DNA from 2 places in the Streptomyces sp. NPDC014861 genome. Region 1 is predicted to be linked to the other one. Evidence: riboswitches for the same ligand, from Rfam matches in the RefSeq annotation. Region 1 holds a riboswitch; the other holds the start of a gene.
What was found. Region 1 has a riboswitch for cobalamin ahead of ACF1BN_RS22245 (acyl-CoA thioesterase). Riboswitches for the same ligand answer to the same signal wherever they lie in the genome.
Positions count from the first base shown of each region.

Region 1 (6,985 bases):
GGACTTCGTCACCTTGCCGTTCCGGTACTCGTACCGGTCGTAGGAGCGGGCTCCGGGGCGGGTGGGGATCTCGGCGAAGGCGTACTCGCCGTAGACGTTCATGTTCTTGAAGGTGGTGGTGCCGGTCGCCTGCTCGAAAGCCGCGATGACGGTCCGCACGCCGTCGGGGGTGAGGAGGTCGCCGGTGGCGACGGGGGTGACGGGCGGGGTGGTGGGAGTCGCGGAGGGGGCCGTCGCGGTGGTGGTCGTGGTGCCGGGGGTGCGGGAGGCGGTGGTCCCGCCCTTCGCGTCCCGGTTCCCGCTGTCGCCGTCGTCGTCCCCCAGCGGGAGGTACTGCGCGGCGAGGACCGTGAGGCCGGCGGCGACGGCGAGGCCGGCCGCGGCGGTCGTGATCCGGCGCTTCCGGGAGGGCCCGGGGGCGCGGCCCGCGGCGACGGTGTGCGGCGCGGGCGGCTGGTAGGCGGGGTGGGGCCGGGCGTACAGATGGGCCGGGGCGGGCGTGTACGTCGGCGGGGTCGGGGGGCCGAAGCCCGCGGGGGCGGCGTCGGCGGGGACGGCCGGAGCGGCGTCGGCGGGGACGGCCGGAGCGGCGTCGGCGGGGGTCCTGGGGTCCGCCGGCCCGTTCGCCGCCTCGGCCAGGAGGCGGTCGAGCTCGGCGCCGTCGGGGCGCCGCGCGGGGTCGCGGACGAGGAGCCGGGTGAGGACGGGCCCGAGGGCGCCGGAGCGGACCGGCGCCGGGATCGGGTCGTCGAGGACGGCGACGACGGTGGCGAGGCTGGTGGCGCGGCGCAGCGGGTGGTGGCCCTCGGTCGCCACGTACAGGAGCATGCCGAGGGACCACAGGTCGGAGGCCGGGTTGCCCTCCTCGCCGCGCACCCGCTCGGGGGCGATGAACTCGGCGGAGCCGATGAGGTCGCCGGAGGCGGTGAGCCGGGAGGTGGCCTCGTCGAGGACGGCGATGCCGAAGTCGGTGAGGACGGCGCCGCCGCCGGCGCGCAGCAGGACGTTGGCGGGCTTGACGTCGCGGTGCTGGATGCCGGCGGCGTGGGCGGCGCGCAGGGCGCCGAGGACCTGCCGGCCGAGGGTGACGGCCTCGGGGACGGAGAGCGGCCCGGCGGCGAGCCGGTCGGCGACGGAGTTCCCCTCGACCAGTTCCATGACGATCCACGGGGCGGAGCCGTCGGCGGGCTCGACGATGTGGTGGACGGTCACGACGTGCGGGTGGGAGAGGCGGGCGAGCGCCCTGGCCTCGCGGATCGCCCGGGCGCGCAGCTGGGCGGTGAGCCCGGGGTGGGCCGCCTCCGCGGCGGGATCCGGCGGTCGGACCTCTTTCAGGGCGACGTCCCGGTCGAGGGCGATGTCGCGGGCGCGCCAGACCGTGCCCATGCCGCCGCTGCCGAGGCGGGAGATCAGCCGGAACCGTCCGTCGACGAGAGGTCTGCCGTCGTCGTCACTCGTGCTCATGGGCGGTCATCGTAGGCGGTGGGGGTGACAGCCGGTGGCCCGGGCCGCGCGCCGGAGCGCGCCGCCCGGGCGGCGGGGGTCAGGGCCGCATCTCGTACGCGCCGGAGAGGGCTTCGACGCGGGACCAGACGCGGGCGGTGCGGGCCTCGTCGACGACGGGGCGCCGGACCGCGCCGAGCGCCCAGGTCTGCTGGGCCTCGGTGGCGGAGTCCTTGCCGTGGAGCTCGACGGCGTGGGCGGAGAAGTCCCGGACGAGGACGGCGAAGAGCTCGTCGAGGACGTCGTCGTCGAGACCGGTGAGGGCGGCCTGCTCCAGCACGAGCTGGGCGTGGACGACGAGCGCGAAGAGCTGGCCGACCGCGAGGAGCAGGTCGAGGTCGCGGCTCTGGGCCTCGTCGGGGGCGGCGGTGCGGACGAAGTCGCAGAGCGCGTCGGCCTGTTCGCGGAAGCGGACGACGTTCGGGAGCCGGTCGTACGCGTCGAAGGCGGGCCGCCAGTCGTGGAAGCGGACGGAGCCGAGGCCGCGGGCGGGGCCCTGGCGGAAGAGGAAGGCGTCGTCGGCGGCGTCGAGACGGGTGGGGACGGCCGGGTGGTCGACCGGGTCGAGGAGGTGGTTGCGGAGGAACTTGAGGATGAGGGCGAGGTTGACGTGGACCGTGCCCTCCAGCTTGGGCAGGCCGCGGATCTCGACGGCCGCCTGGGCGAAGTAGTTGTCCTTCTCGAAGCCCTTGGCGGCGAGGACGTCCCACATGAGGTCGACGACCTTCTCGCCCTCGGTGGTCACCTTCATCTTCGTCATCGGGTTGAAGAGGAGGTAGCGGCGGTCGTCGGGTCCGGCGGTGCGGAAGTAGTCGACGGCGCGGTCGCTGAAGAGCTTCATGCCGGCCAGCCGCACGTAGGCGTCGGTGAGTTCGCGCCGCACGTGCGGGAAGGCGGTGACGGGGCGGCCGTACAGGATCCGGTTCTGCGCGTGGGTGACGGCCTCGTACATCGCGTGCTCGCAGATGCCGATGGAGGCGGTGCAGAGGTTGAACTTGCCGACGTTGACGGTGTTGAGGGCGGCGTCGAAGGCGGCGCGGCCGGTGTGCAGGACGTCCTCGGCGGCGACCGGGTACTCCTCCAGGCGGAACTCGCTGACGAACTTGGAGGAGTCGACGACGTTCTTGACCAGGTGGTAGGCGGGGTGGCGGCTGTCCGCGGCGAAGAAGACGTAGCCGTCGGGGCCCTCGACGTCGGTGCGGCGGCCGAAGACGGAGACGAGCCCCGCCTTGTTGCCGTTGCCGATGTAGTACTTGGAGCCGGTGGCGCGGAAGCCGCCCTCGCCGTCGGGGGTGAGGAGCATGTCGGTGGAGTAGATGTCGGCGCCGTGCGCCTTCTCGGAGAGGCCGAAGGCGAACACCTCGCCCTGGTCGAGGAGTTCGGCGGCGCGGGCGCGGGCGGCGGCGTTGTCGCTCTGCCAGACCGGGCCGAGGCCGAGGATGGTGACCTGCCAGGCGTACCAGTAGTCGAGCCCGTAGAAGCCGAGGATCTCGTTGAGGGCGGCGATGCGGGCGGTGTCCCAGCGCTTGTCGGCGTGGTCGCCGGCCTCGGCGGCGGGGGTCAGGAAGGTGGCGAAGAGCCCTTCCTTCGCGGCGAAGTCGAGGAAGTCGCCGAGCCAGGCGCGGGTGCGGTAGTCCTCGATGATCCGGCGCTTGCCGCGCTCCTCGAACCAGTCGACGGTGGCGCGCAGCAGCCTGCGGGTCTCCGGGTCGAAGTGCGTGGGGTCGTAGGTGCGGGGGTTGAAGAGCAGCGCGTCGGCCATGGGTTCCGCCTTGAGGGAAGGAGGGGTGGGTGGGAGGGGCGAGGGCTTGGGGGTGGATGGGGGGAGCGCAGGCCCGGGGGTGGTGGGGAGGGCGAGGGCTTGGGGGTGGACCGGAAGGACGAGGGGTCTCGGGTGGTCTCAGAACCGGTGCAGGGTGGCGAGGACGTCGTCGAGCCACGCGATCATCATGCGTTCGTACGCGATGCCGCCCCGCAGCACGACGTGCTGGAGCTCGCGCTCGGCGTCCGGGGGCGCGGCGGGGCCGGCGTCCGGCGCTCCGCTCGTGGGCGCGGCGGCGGCGTGCGGGGGCGCGGGGGCGGCGTCCGGGGGCGTGGGCGCGGCGGCATGCGGCGGGAAGTCCCGGGCCTCGCCCGCGAGGTAGTGGGCGAGGCGGTCGGTGTGCGTCCGCCGGTGCCGCTCGACCTCGCGGACGAGACCGGCGGGGTCGTCGAAGGCGGCGCCGCGGATCTTGACGGCGAGGTCGTGCCGGACGCTCTCGGGTTCGATGGGTTCGTGCAGCCAGGAGCTGAGCGCCGCGTGCCCGAGGTCGGCGACGGAGTACTCCTTCTTGTCCGGCCGCCCCTGCTGCGGCACTTCGCGGGCGGCGACCCAGCCGTCGTTCTCCATCCGCTTGAGGACGCGGTAGATCTGCTGGTGGGTGGCGGTCCAGAAGTAGCCGATGGACCGGTCGAACCGCCGGGCCAGTTCGTATCCGGACCCCGGCTTCTCCAGCAGGGACACGAGGATCGCGTGTTCGAGCGCCATGCCTCCGATCTTGCTATGCAACTGGTTGCATAGCAAGAAGGGCGGACGCCGGTGAGACGCGCCTCACGGGCGCACGGCGGGGCGACGGGCGCGGGGAACCCGTAGCCGTGGCCGGTCCGGGCCGTACGCGACGGTCGCGGCGGACGTCGCGCCCGCCGCGTGCTGCGCCGCGCGGGGATGCGCCTCCTGCACCACCCCGGTAGGCGGCGCGCCCGATGCCGGACGGCAGCTCCCGGGGTGCGCCGGTCACCGCCGACGACACCGGCAGCCCGGCGTCCCGCACCCGTCCGGCCGGCGCGTCCAGCTGCTCCCGTCCCGTGGTGACGGTCCTCACCTCGGTCGCCGTGACCGGAACGGTCGCGGGCGCCCTGGGCGTACCTCTCGGGATGGTCCTGCACGGCCGGGTCGTGCCCGCGATGGCCGACAGCGTGGGGCTCCGCCTCCCCGCCTCCGTCCTCGACGTGTACGGCGCCGCCGAACTCGTCCCCCTGGCCCTCGGCGGCCTCCTCATCGCCGTCCTGGGCGCCCTCCTCCCCGCCGGCTGGGCGGCGAGGACCCGTACGGCCACGGCCCTGCGCACGGAGTAGCAGGTCGGGCCGGGGGGAGGGTCCGCGCGGGCGGGTGCGGCGCGTACGCTGGCGGGTGCAGCTGGTTCGCCCCCGTCCGCCGTACGGGAGGCGTCGTAAGAGGGAACCCGGTGGGAATCCGGGACTGCCCCGCAGCGGTGAGCGGGAACGACCGCCGTCATACGCACTGGGTCCGGGAGGACCTGGGAAGCGACGGCCAGTAGGGGTCCGCCGGGTGGAGATCCGGTGGGCGTGCCCGCGAGTCCGAAGACCTGCCCGCTGTCCGCGCGCCGGCGACCCGTGCGCGCGGTGCAGCCCGCCGCGACTCGCGAAGGAGAGTTGACGTGGCCGATCGTGCCGTCTCCGCATCCGCCCGCCCCGCCAAGACCCCGGACGACTCCCGGGTGGTGCTCGCCCACATCATGAGCGAGCACGACACGAACCTGTACGGCACCATCCACGGTGGCGTCATGATGAAGCTGATCGACGACGCCGCCGCCGCAGCGGCCGGGCGTCACGCCGACGGGCCGGCGGTGACCGTGTCGGTGGACCGGATGACCTTCCTCGCCCCGGTCCGGGCCGGGGACCTGCTCAGCGTGGAGGCCGGTCTGGAACGGGCGGGCCGGACCTCCATGACCGTCGGCGTCCGGGTGACCTCCGAGCGCTGGAACAGCTCCGGCCCCGCCACCGAGGTCGCGACCGCCTTCCTCACCTTCGTCGCCATCGACGCCGAAGGCTCCCCCCGCCCGGTGCCCGCCCTCCACGTGGTGAACGCCGGCGTCTCCTGACCCCGGCCGCGCAGCGGAGGATCCGCCGCCCCTCGGGGCGGCGGACGCTTCAGGACTGCCCGGCCGCCCCGGCGCCCGTGTCCGGGGCGTCCGCCGCCGCCCGTCGCCTGTGGTGGACCACGGCCCCGCACACGGCGAGGAGGAGGACGGCCACCCCGGCCACGCCGAGCGCCGTGTGCCGGGCGAACAGCGCGCCCAGCGCGGCGAGCGCGCCGATCCCGAAGACGGCGTAGATCACGGCCCAGGCCGCTCCGCCCACGAACAGCGCGGGCAGGTAGCGCGGCAGCGGCATCCGCATGGTGCCGGCGAGGAAGTTGGCGGCGGTCTGGAAGCCCACGGTCAGGAAGGAGACGGCCACGACGGGCGCGCCCCAGCGCTGGATGGCCCGTTCGGCGCGCTGGAACCTGGCGGTGGCCATCCGCTCGGCGAACCTGCCGCGCCTGGCGCCGGCGCCGGTGAGCCAGCCGACGGCGAAGGTCCCTCCGGCCCTGAGCAGAACGATCACGTACAGGGCTCCGGCCACGCGCAGGATCTCACCCACGGCGCCTCGTCCTGGTCACCCGCGGCGAGCGTCCCGCCCCAGCGGTCCCACGACGGGCACCAGCCCGGTCTCCGCCTGTCACCTGCGCTCCGCCTCTGCCCGTTCCGTCGCCTGGACCCCACCGTACCGACATCCGAACCCGCCCCCGTCACCGAGCCGGACATCCAGCAAGGCCACCCTAACCGAACGCGCGTACGCCGAATCGGGCGCACCCCCGACGCCCCATGAGCTACCCGTCCCGCCCGCTCCTCACCCCTCGACGCCCTGTCGGCCACGGACTCGGGCGGCACCGCGCGTCAGCGGCGGGGACCGGGCCCCCGCCCTCCTCCTCCGGCTCACGTGCCGGAGGAGGGCGTCCGGTGTGCGGGGCGGGCGCGGACGTGCATCCGCTCGCCCTGCCGCCCGAAGAGGCTCAGCACCTCGACCGGCCCCTGCCCCGTGGTGCCGAACCAGTGCGGCAGGCGGGTGCCGAACTCGGCCACCTCCCCCGGGTCGAGCACCAGATCGTGGTCGGCCAGCACGAGGCGGAGGCGGCCCGAGAGCACGTACAGCCACTCGAACCCCTCGTGCGTGCACACGTCGGGTGTGTCCCGGCCGGCGGGCAGGACCATCTTGTAGCTCTGCAGGGGTCCCGGCTGTCGTGTCAGGGGCAGCACGGTGTTCCCGCCGACCGCGTGCGGTGTGAGCCTGACCCGCGGGTCGCCCACCTCCGGCGCGCCCACCAGTTCGTCCAGCGGGACCCGGAACGCCTGGGCGATGGGCAGCAGCAGGTCCAGGCCGGGGCGCCGCTGCCCCGCCTCCAGGCGTGACAGCGTGCTCTTGGAGATGCCGGTCGTCCTCGCGAGCGCGGCGAGGGTGACGCCGCGGGCGGTGCGGGCCTTCCTGAGCCGGGGGCCGACGGCGGACACGACCTGGGCTGTGGTCGACGGCCGCTCCACGCCCGCGGCAGAGCGTCCGGCGGCGTGTGTCGCAGGCGCGGGTGCGCCGCCGGCGGGCGACATCGCCCGGGTGTCGAGCGGGTGGCCGGGTGCGGGGTGCATCAGGTGTTCCTCCCGGCGGG
Region 1 covers NZ_JBIBWV010000011.1:29,596-36,580, reverse strand. The annotation lists gene ACF1BN_RS22265 (serine/threonine-protein kinase) at 1-1,464, opposite strand, end outside; gene ACF1BN_RS22260 (acyl-CoA dehydrogenase family protein) at 1,544-3,265, opposite strand; gene ACF1BN_RS22255 (PadR family transcriptional regulator) at 3,404-4,030, opposite strand; gene ACF1BN_RS22250 (hypothetical protein) at 4,246-4,617, shown strand; cobalamin riboswitch at 4,714-4,870, shown strand; gene ACF1BN_RS22245 (acyl-CoA thioesterase) at 4,941-5,384, shown strand; gene ACF1BN_RS22240 (DedA family protein) at 5,434-5,925, opposite strand; gene ACF1BN_RS22235 (helix-turn-helix domain-containing protein) at 6,261-6,965, opposite strand.

Region 2 (6,985 bases), on a different contig from region 1:
TTGAGCTCGGTGCGGTGGATCCAGCCGGTGGTCTTGCCGAGTCCGGCGCCGACCTTGGTGGTCTTGCGCTGGAGCAGGTGCACCTGGCGCGGCGGCGCGTTCCGCTCGGGTGCGCGCAGGCCGCCCCGGTGCTCGTAGGAGGTGTCGACGCCCCACTGGCGGAAGTACGTCTCGGGGTCCTGGCTCGCGCCCTCGCCGCCGTCGGTCAGGAACTCGGCGACGTCGAAGCCGATGCCGCCGGCGCCGATGATCGCGACCCGCTCGCCGACCGGCGCGCCGTCGCGCAGCACGTCGAGATAGCTGACGACGCTGGGGTGGTCCTGGCCCTCGATGCCGGGGTCGCGGGGGGTGACGCCGGTGGCGACGACGACCTCGTCGTAGCCGTCGAGGTCGGCGGCGGTGACGTGGGTGCCGAGGCGGACGTCGATGCCGTGCTCGGCGAGCTGGACGCGGTAGTAGCGCAGGGTCTCGTCGAACTCCTCCTTGCCGGGCACGCGCTTGGCGACGTTGAGCTGGCCGCCGATCTCCGCGGCGGCTTCGAAGAGGGTGACGGAGTGGCCGCGTTCGGCCGCCGAGACGGCGCAGGACAGGCCGGCCGGTCCGGCGCCGACGACGGCGATCCGCTTGGCGAGCCGGGTGGGGGAGAGGACCAGTTCGGTCTCGTGGCAGGCGCGCGGGTTGACCAGGCAGGAGGTGATCTTGAGGTTGAAGGTGTGGTCGAGGCAGGCCTGGTTGCAGCCGATACAGGTGTTGATGGTCTCGGAGCGTCCGGCGGCGGCCTTGCTCACGAAGGCGGGGTCGGCGAGGAAGGGGCGGGCGAGCGAGACGAGGTCGGCGCGGCCGTCGGCGAGGATCTCCTCGGCGACCTCGGGGGTGTTGATGCGGTTGCTGGTGACCAGCGGCACCGACACGGCGCCCATCAGCTTCTTGGTCACCCAGGTGTAGGCGCCGCGCGGGACGGAGGTGGCGATGGTGGGGATGCGGGCCTCGTGCCAGCCGATGCCGGTGTTGATGATGGTCGCGCCGGCGGCCTCGATCTCCTTGGCGAGCCGGACGACCTCCTCCAGGGTGGAGCCGCCGGGGACGAGGTCCAGCATGGAGAGCCGGTAGACGACGATGAAGTCGGTGCCGACCCGCTCGCGGATCCGGCGGACGATCTCCAGCGGGAAGCGGACGCGGTTCTCGTACGAGCCGCCCCAGCGGTCGGTGCGGTGGTTGGTGGCGGCGGCGATGAACTCGTTGATCAGGTAGCCCTCGGAGCCCATGACCTCGACGCCGTCGTACCCGGCCTCCTTGGCGAGCTCGGCGCAGCGCGCGTAGTCCTCGACGGTCCGCTCGACCTCGGCGTCGGTCAGCTCGTTCGGCACGAAGGGGCTGATGGGGGCCTGGATCGCGCTCGGCGCGACGAGGGCGGGGTGGTAGGCGTACCGGCCGAAGTGCAGGATCTGCATCGCGATCCGGCCGCCCTCGGCGTGCACCGCCCCGGTGATCAGGCGGTGCTCGGCGACCTCCTCGGCGGTGGCCAGCTTGGCGCCGCCGTCCCACGGCCGGCCGGCCTCGTTGGGCGCGATGCCGCCGGTGACGATGAGGCCGACGCCGCCGCGGGCCCGCTCGGCGTAGAAGGCGGCCATCCGCTCGAAGCCGTGCTCGGTCTCCTCCAGGCCGACGTGCATCGACCCCATGATCACCCGGTTGGGCAGGGTGGTGAAGCCGAGGTCGAGCGGGCTGAGCAGATGCGGGTACGGGGTCGTGGCGGTCACGGGGCGCCTCCTCGCGCAGGGGTCGTCGCACCCTGTTGTAGGCGACCCGGCCCCGCTTATGCAACTAGTTGCAGAAGATTCGGGGTGTGATGGTTACTACTCGGTAGGAAGGGGGTCGGTCCATGACCCGCCCGCTCTGCGCCGCGCACCCCCGAGCGGCGCTGCCGAGGATCCCGCCCGACGGAGCCCTCAGCCCACCCGGTCCAGCAGGGCGTCGAGGTCCTCCGCCGTCCGGGGACCCGGTACGCCCACCGGCAGCAGACCCCGCTCCCGCAGCAACCGTTCCACCGGCACCGCCCACGGACGCCGCAGCCGGGCCGCGTCGAGCAGGGCCTCGTCCGCGAGGAGTTCGGCGGCCGGTCCGGTGCGCAGCCCGGCGGGGGAGAGCACGGCGGCCTCGTCGGCCCACCGCAGCGCCAGGTCCACGTCGTGCGTGGCCATGACCACCGTGGTGCCCGTCGCCCGCAGCCGCTCCAGGGTCTCCAGCAGGCGTTCCTGGCCGTGCGGGTCGAGGCCCGCCGTCGGTTCGTCCATGATCAGGACCCGGGGGCGCATCGCGACCGCGCCGGCGATCGCCGCCCGCTTACGCTGCCCGTACGACAGCAGGTGCGTCGGCCGGTCCGCGAGCGCGGTGATGTCCAGCGCCGCCAGCGCCTCGGCGACCCGCAGCCGCACCTCGTCCTCGGGCAGGCCCAGGTTCATCGGCCCGAAGGACACGTCCTGCGCCACCGAGGCGGCGAAGAGCTGGTCGTCGGGGTCCTGCACCACCAGCTGCACCGAGGTCCGCAGCCGGGTCAGCCCCTTCCGGTCGTACGCCACCTCCGTACCGTCCAGGAGCAGCGCCCCCTCGCCGCAGCGCAGCCCGCCGCTCAGCAGCCGCAGCAGCGTCGTCTTCCCGCCGCCGTTCCGCCCGAGCAGCGCGACCGCCCGGCCCTCCGTCACCGCGAAGGCGACATCCGAGAGGACGGCAGGCCCGTCCTCGTACGCGAAGCCCGCGCGCACCAACTCCACGACCGGGGTGGGGGCCGTCATGACAGGAACCTTTCCAGTACGAGGGTGAGCGCGACGAGCCCCGCGAGGAGGCCGGCCGTCGCCGCGAGGAACGGACGGGAGACCGGGGCCTCGGGCAGCAGCACCCGCAGCGTCCCGTCGTAGCCGCGCCCGGCGAGACCGGTCTGGAGCCGCTGCGCCCGGTCGAAGGCCCGCACGAACGAGGTCGCGCCGAGCCCGGCCAGCGACCGCCACACGGCCGCCCGGGTCGTCGCCCCGAGCCGCGCCGCCTGCGCCTGCCGCACCTTGGCCTGCGCGTCGAGCAGCAGGAACACGATCCGGTACATCACCAGGGCCACGTCCACCACCGGCGCCGGCACCCCGGCCCTGACCAGGCGCGGCAGCACGTCCGACACCGGTGTGGTGAACGCGAACAGCAGCACTCCCAGCGAGGCCGAAGCCGTCCGCAGCAGCAGCTCCCCGGCGTGCACGGGCCCGTCCGGAGCCCAGGCCACGGCGCCACCGGGCCCGCCCACCGCGAACAGCAGCGGGACGGCGCCGGTGACGCAGAAGCCCAGCGGGATCCGGAAGGCCCGCCACAGCTGCCGGCCCGGCACACCGGCCGGGCCGAGCAGGACGGCGAGCGTCGCCGCCGCGACCAGGGGCGCCCCCGGCCACGGCGGCAGACACACCGCGCACAGGGTCAGACCGAATCCGAGCGCGGCCTTCTCCGCCGGATGGCGGCGGCGCCAGCGACTGCCGTGCGCCGCCGCGTCGATCGGCAGCATCCGCGGCTACGCGTCCGCGCCCGCGCCGGAGGCGCCGCTCTCCTCACGGGCCGCCGCCCGCTCCTCGCCCTGCCGGCGCCCGCGCCGCACGCCGAAGTAGTAGGCGAGGACACCGGCGCCGAGGGCCGCCTGGAGGGCGAACAACGCCGACTCGATCTCACCGGACGGCGGCTCGTAGAGCGGGCTGAACCACGGCTCGTAGTCCGGCTGGATCTCGGTGATCGCCGTCTCGGCCTCCGCGTCGGCGCCGGCGAACGGCTCCTCCTTGTGGTCGCCGAGCCCCAGCACCAGCGGCAGCACCGCCAGCGCCGCCACGAGCGCCAGCAGCAGGGTGTTGATCTTCGCGTTCCGGCTCATCACGCCGCCGCCTCCTCGCGTCGCTTCGACTCCGTCCGGCCGAGCACGCCGAGACGCAGCAGGTCACCCTTGCTCGACTGCATGAGCAGCCGCACCACCAGCACGGTCAGCAGGCCCTCGCTCACGGCGAGCGGGATCTGCGTCACCGCGAAGATGGAGCCGAACTTCGCGAGCGAGCCCGCGATGCCGCTGCCCGGGTCGGGGAAGGCGACGGCCAGCTGGACGCTGGTCACGCAGTAGGTGGACAGGTCGGCGACGAAGGCGCCGAAGAAGACGCTCACCATCAGCGGCGCCCCGGACCGCTTCAGCAGCACATAGGCGCCGTATCCCGCCCAGGGGCCGACGATCGCCATCGAGAAGACGTTCGCCCCCAGCGTGGTCAGCCCGCCGTGGGCGAGCAGCAGCGCCTGGAAGAGGAGCGTGATGGTGCCGAGGACCGCCATGATCGGCGGCCGGAACAGTATCGCGCCCAGTCCCGTGCCGGTCGGGTGGGAGCAACTGCCCGTCACCGAAGGCAGTTTGAGCGCGGAAAGGACGAACGTGAAGGCGCCCGCGGCGCCGAGCAGCAGCGTGGACTCGGGGTTGGCGCGCACCTCGCGGGTGAGCGCGCGGACGCCGTGGATGACGAACGGGGCCGATGCGACGCCCCAGGCGGCCGCATGGACGGGGGGCAGATACCCCTCGGCGATATGCATGATCGGGAGACCCTCTCCAGCACCTCGTGGATGGACAACGCGCCCTGGCCGGTCTCCTGGCTGACGGTCATGACGCCCGACTCCGCCTTCCCATCCCGCGACGGTCTCCCGCGGCGGAACAGTGGCTTCCCCGAGGGGATGGAGCCGGACCTCCCGATCACAGTGGCGAGGGCCGCACCGGTACTGCACCGGTTTCCCGAACACCAAGGCGGTGCGACATTAGTGTGTTGACCTGCCTCATCACAATGCGGGGTCGGTCACTCGCGCTCGGACATCTCCCGGGGCCCGGCGCCGTCGGGACCCGTTGTCGGACCCCCGCACTAGCGTGGACGTGTCCAAGTGCGTTGCTGCTGCTCGGACGAGGGCGCCCCGGCGGAGTGGAACCCGGCCGGGGCGCCCCGCTTCCCGCGCGCGTCAGACCTTGCGGTAGGCGTACGCCTCCGAGGCCGCCGCCGCGACCGCGTCCAGGTCCCCGCCGGCGCTCGCCGTCACCAGCGCGGCCACCGCGCCCTCCACGAAGGGCGCGTCCACGAGCCGGGTGCCCTCCGGAAGCTCGTCGCCCTCGGCGAGGAGCGCCTTCACCGTGAGCACGGCACTGCCCAGGTCCACCAGGACGGCCACCCCGGCGCCGGCGTCGACGGCCTTCGCGGCCTCGGCGATCAGGTCGGCGCTGGTGCCGAGCCCCCCGCCGGGTCCGCCGCCCGCCGCCGCGACCGGCGCCAGGTCGCCGCCGCCGGCGAGCCCCCGGGCCAGGTCGGCGACCGCCTCCGCGACGGCACCGCTGTGCGAGACCAGCACGATCCCGACCCTGCCCCCGCTCATCGGCCCGCCCCCTCTCCCGTCCCCGCCGCCTCCGCAAGCGCGGCGAACAGCAACGCCGAGGAGGTCGCCCCCGGATCCTGATGGCCGACCGACCGCTCCCCGAGATAACTGGCCCGGCCCTTGCGGGCGCGCAACGGCACGGTCGCGAGCGCCCCCTCGTCGGCCGCGGCGCGCGCCGCGGCGAAGGACTCCGGCAGCGCGGCCACGGCGGGGGTCAGCGCGTCCAGCATCGTCTTGTCACCCGGTACGGCTCCGCCGAGCTGTCCGACGGCGGCGACCCCGGCCGCGAGCGCGTCCGCGAGCTCGGCCCGCGTGACCTCCCCGCCGTCGCCGAGCGCCTTGCCGGCCCGTCGCAGCAGCGTTCCGTAGAGCGGCCCCGAGGCCCCGCCCACCGTGGAGATCAGCTGCCTTCCGGCGGCCGTGAGGGCCGCGCCCGGGGTCGCGGGCGGCTCCTTCGCCAGCGCGTCGGCGACGGCGGCGAAGCCGCGCCGCAGATTGGCGCCGTGGTCCGCGTCGCCGATCGCCGCGTCCAGCTCGGTCAGCCGCCCGGCCTCCCGCTCCACCGCCGCCGCGACCGCCCGCATCCAGCGCACCGCGAACGCGGCGCCGTACGTCTCCGTCATCGCCCGCTCACCGGCCCCAGCGCAGCGCGGCCGTCGACACCGGCGCGTCCCACAGCCGCAGCAGCTCCTCGTCCGCGGCGCACAGCGTCACCGAGCACCCCGCCATGTCCAGCGAGGTCACGTAGTTCCCGACCAGCGTCCGCGCCACCGGCACCCGGCGCGCGTCGAGGACCCGCCGCACCTCCGCGTTGAAGCCGTACAGCTCCAGCAGCGGCGTCGCCCCCATGCCGTTCACCAGCAGCAGCACCGGATCCGACGGCCGCAGGTCGTCGAGGACCGCGTCGACGGCGACCTCGGCGATCTCCCGGGCGGTCATCATCCCGCGCCGCTCCCGCCCCGGCTCGCCGTGGATGCCGACACCCAGCTCCAGCTCCCCGGGCGGAAGGTCGAAGGTCGGGCTGCCCTTCGCGGGCGTGGTGCACGCGCCCAGCGCGACCCCGAACGACCGCGACCGCGTGACCACCCGCCGGGCCAGCGCCTCCACCCGCTCCAGCGGGGCGCCCTCCTCGGCCGCCGCACCGGCCAGCTTCTCCACGAAGAGCGTCGCCCCGGTCCCGCGCCGCCCCGCCGTGTACAGGCTGTCGGTGACGGCCACGTCGTCGTCGACGAGCACCCGGGCGACCTGGATGCCCTCGTCCTCGGCGAGTTCGGCGGCCATCTCGAAGTTCAGCACGTCACCCGTGTAGTTCTTCACCACGAACAGCACCCCCGCCCCGCTGTCCACCGCCGCCGCGGCCCGCACCATCTGGTCCGGCACCGGCGACGTGAACACCTCCCCGGGACACGCCCCGTCGAGCATCCCCGGCCCCACGAACCCCGAGTGCAGCGGCTCGTGCCCCGAACCGCCCCCCGACACCAGCGCGACCTTCCCGGCCACCGGCGCGTCCCTGCGCACCACCACCCGCCGCTCCACGTCCACGGTCAACTCGGGATGCGCGGCGGCCAGCCCG
Region 2 covers NZ_JBIBWV010000044.1:3,989-10,973, reverse strand. The annotation lists gene ACF1BN_RS37650 (FAD-dependent oxidoreductase) at 1-1,760, opposite strand, end outside; gene ACF1BN_RS37645 (energy-coupling factor ABC transporter ATP-binding protein) at 1,950-2,792, opposite strand; gene cbiQ (cobalt ECF transporter T component CbiQ) at 2,789-3,538, opposite strand; gene ACF1BN_RS37635 (energy-coupling factor ABC transporter substrate-binding protein) at 3,545-3,895, opposite strand; gene ACF1BN_RS37630 (energy-coupling factor ABC transporter permease) at 3,895-4,590, opposite strand; cobalamin riboswitch at 4,619-4,813, opposite strand; gene ACF1BN_RS37625 (PTS-dependent dihydroxyacetone kinase phosphotransferase subunit DhaM) at 5,005-5,412, opposite strand; gene dhaL (dihydroxyacetone kinase subunit DhaL) at 5,409-6,035, opposite strand; gene dhaK (dihydroxyacetone kinase subunit DhaK) at 6,043-6,985, opposite strand, start outside.
Region 2: another riboswitch for cobalamin. It lies ahead of ACF1BN_RS37630 (energy-coupling factor ABC transporter permease); the one in region 1 lies ahead of ACF1BN_RS22245 (acyl-CoA thioesterase).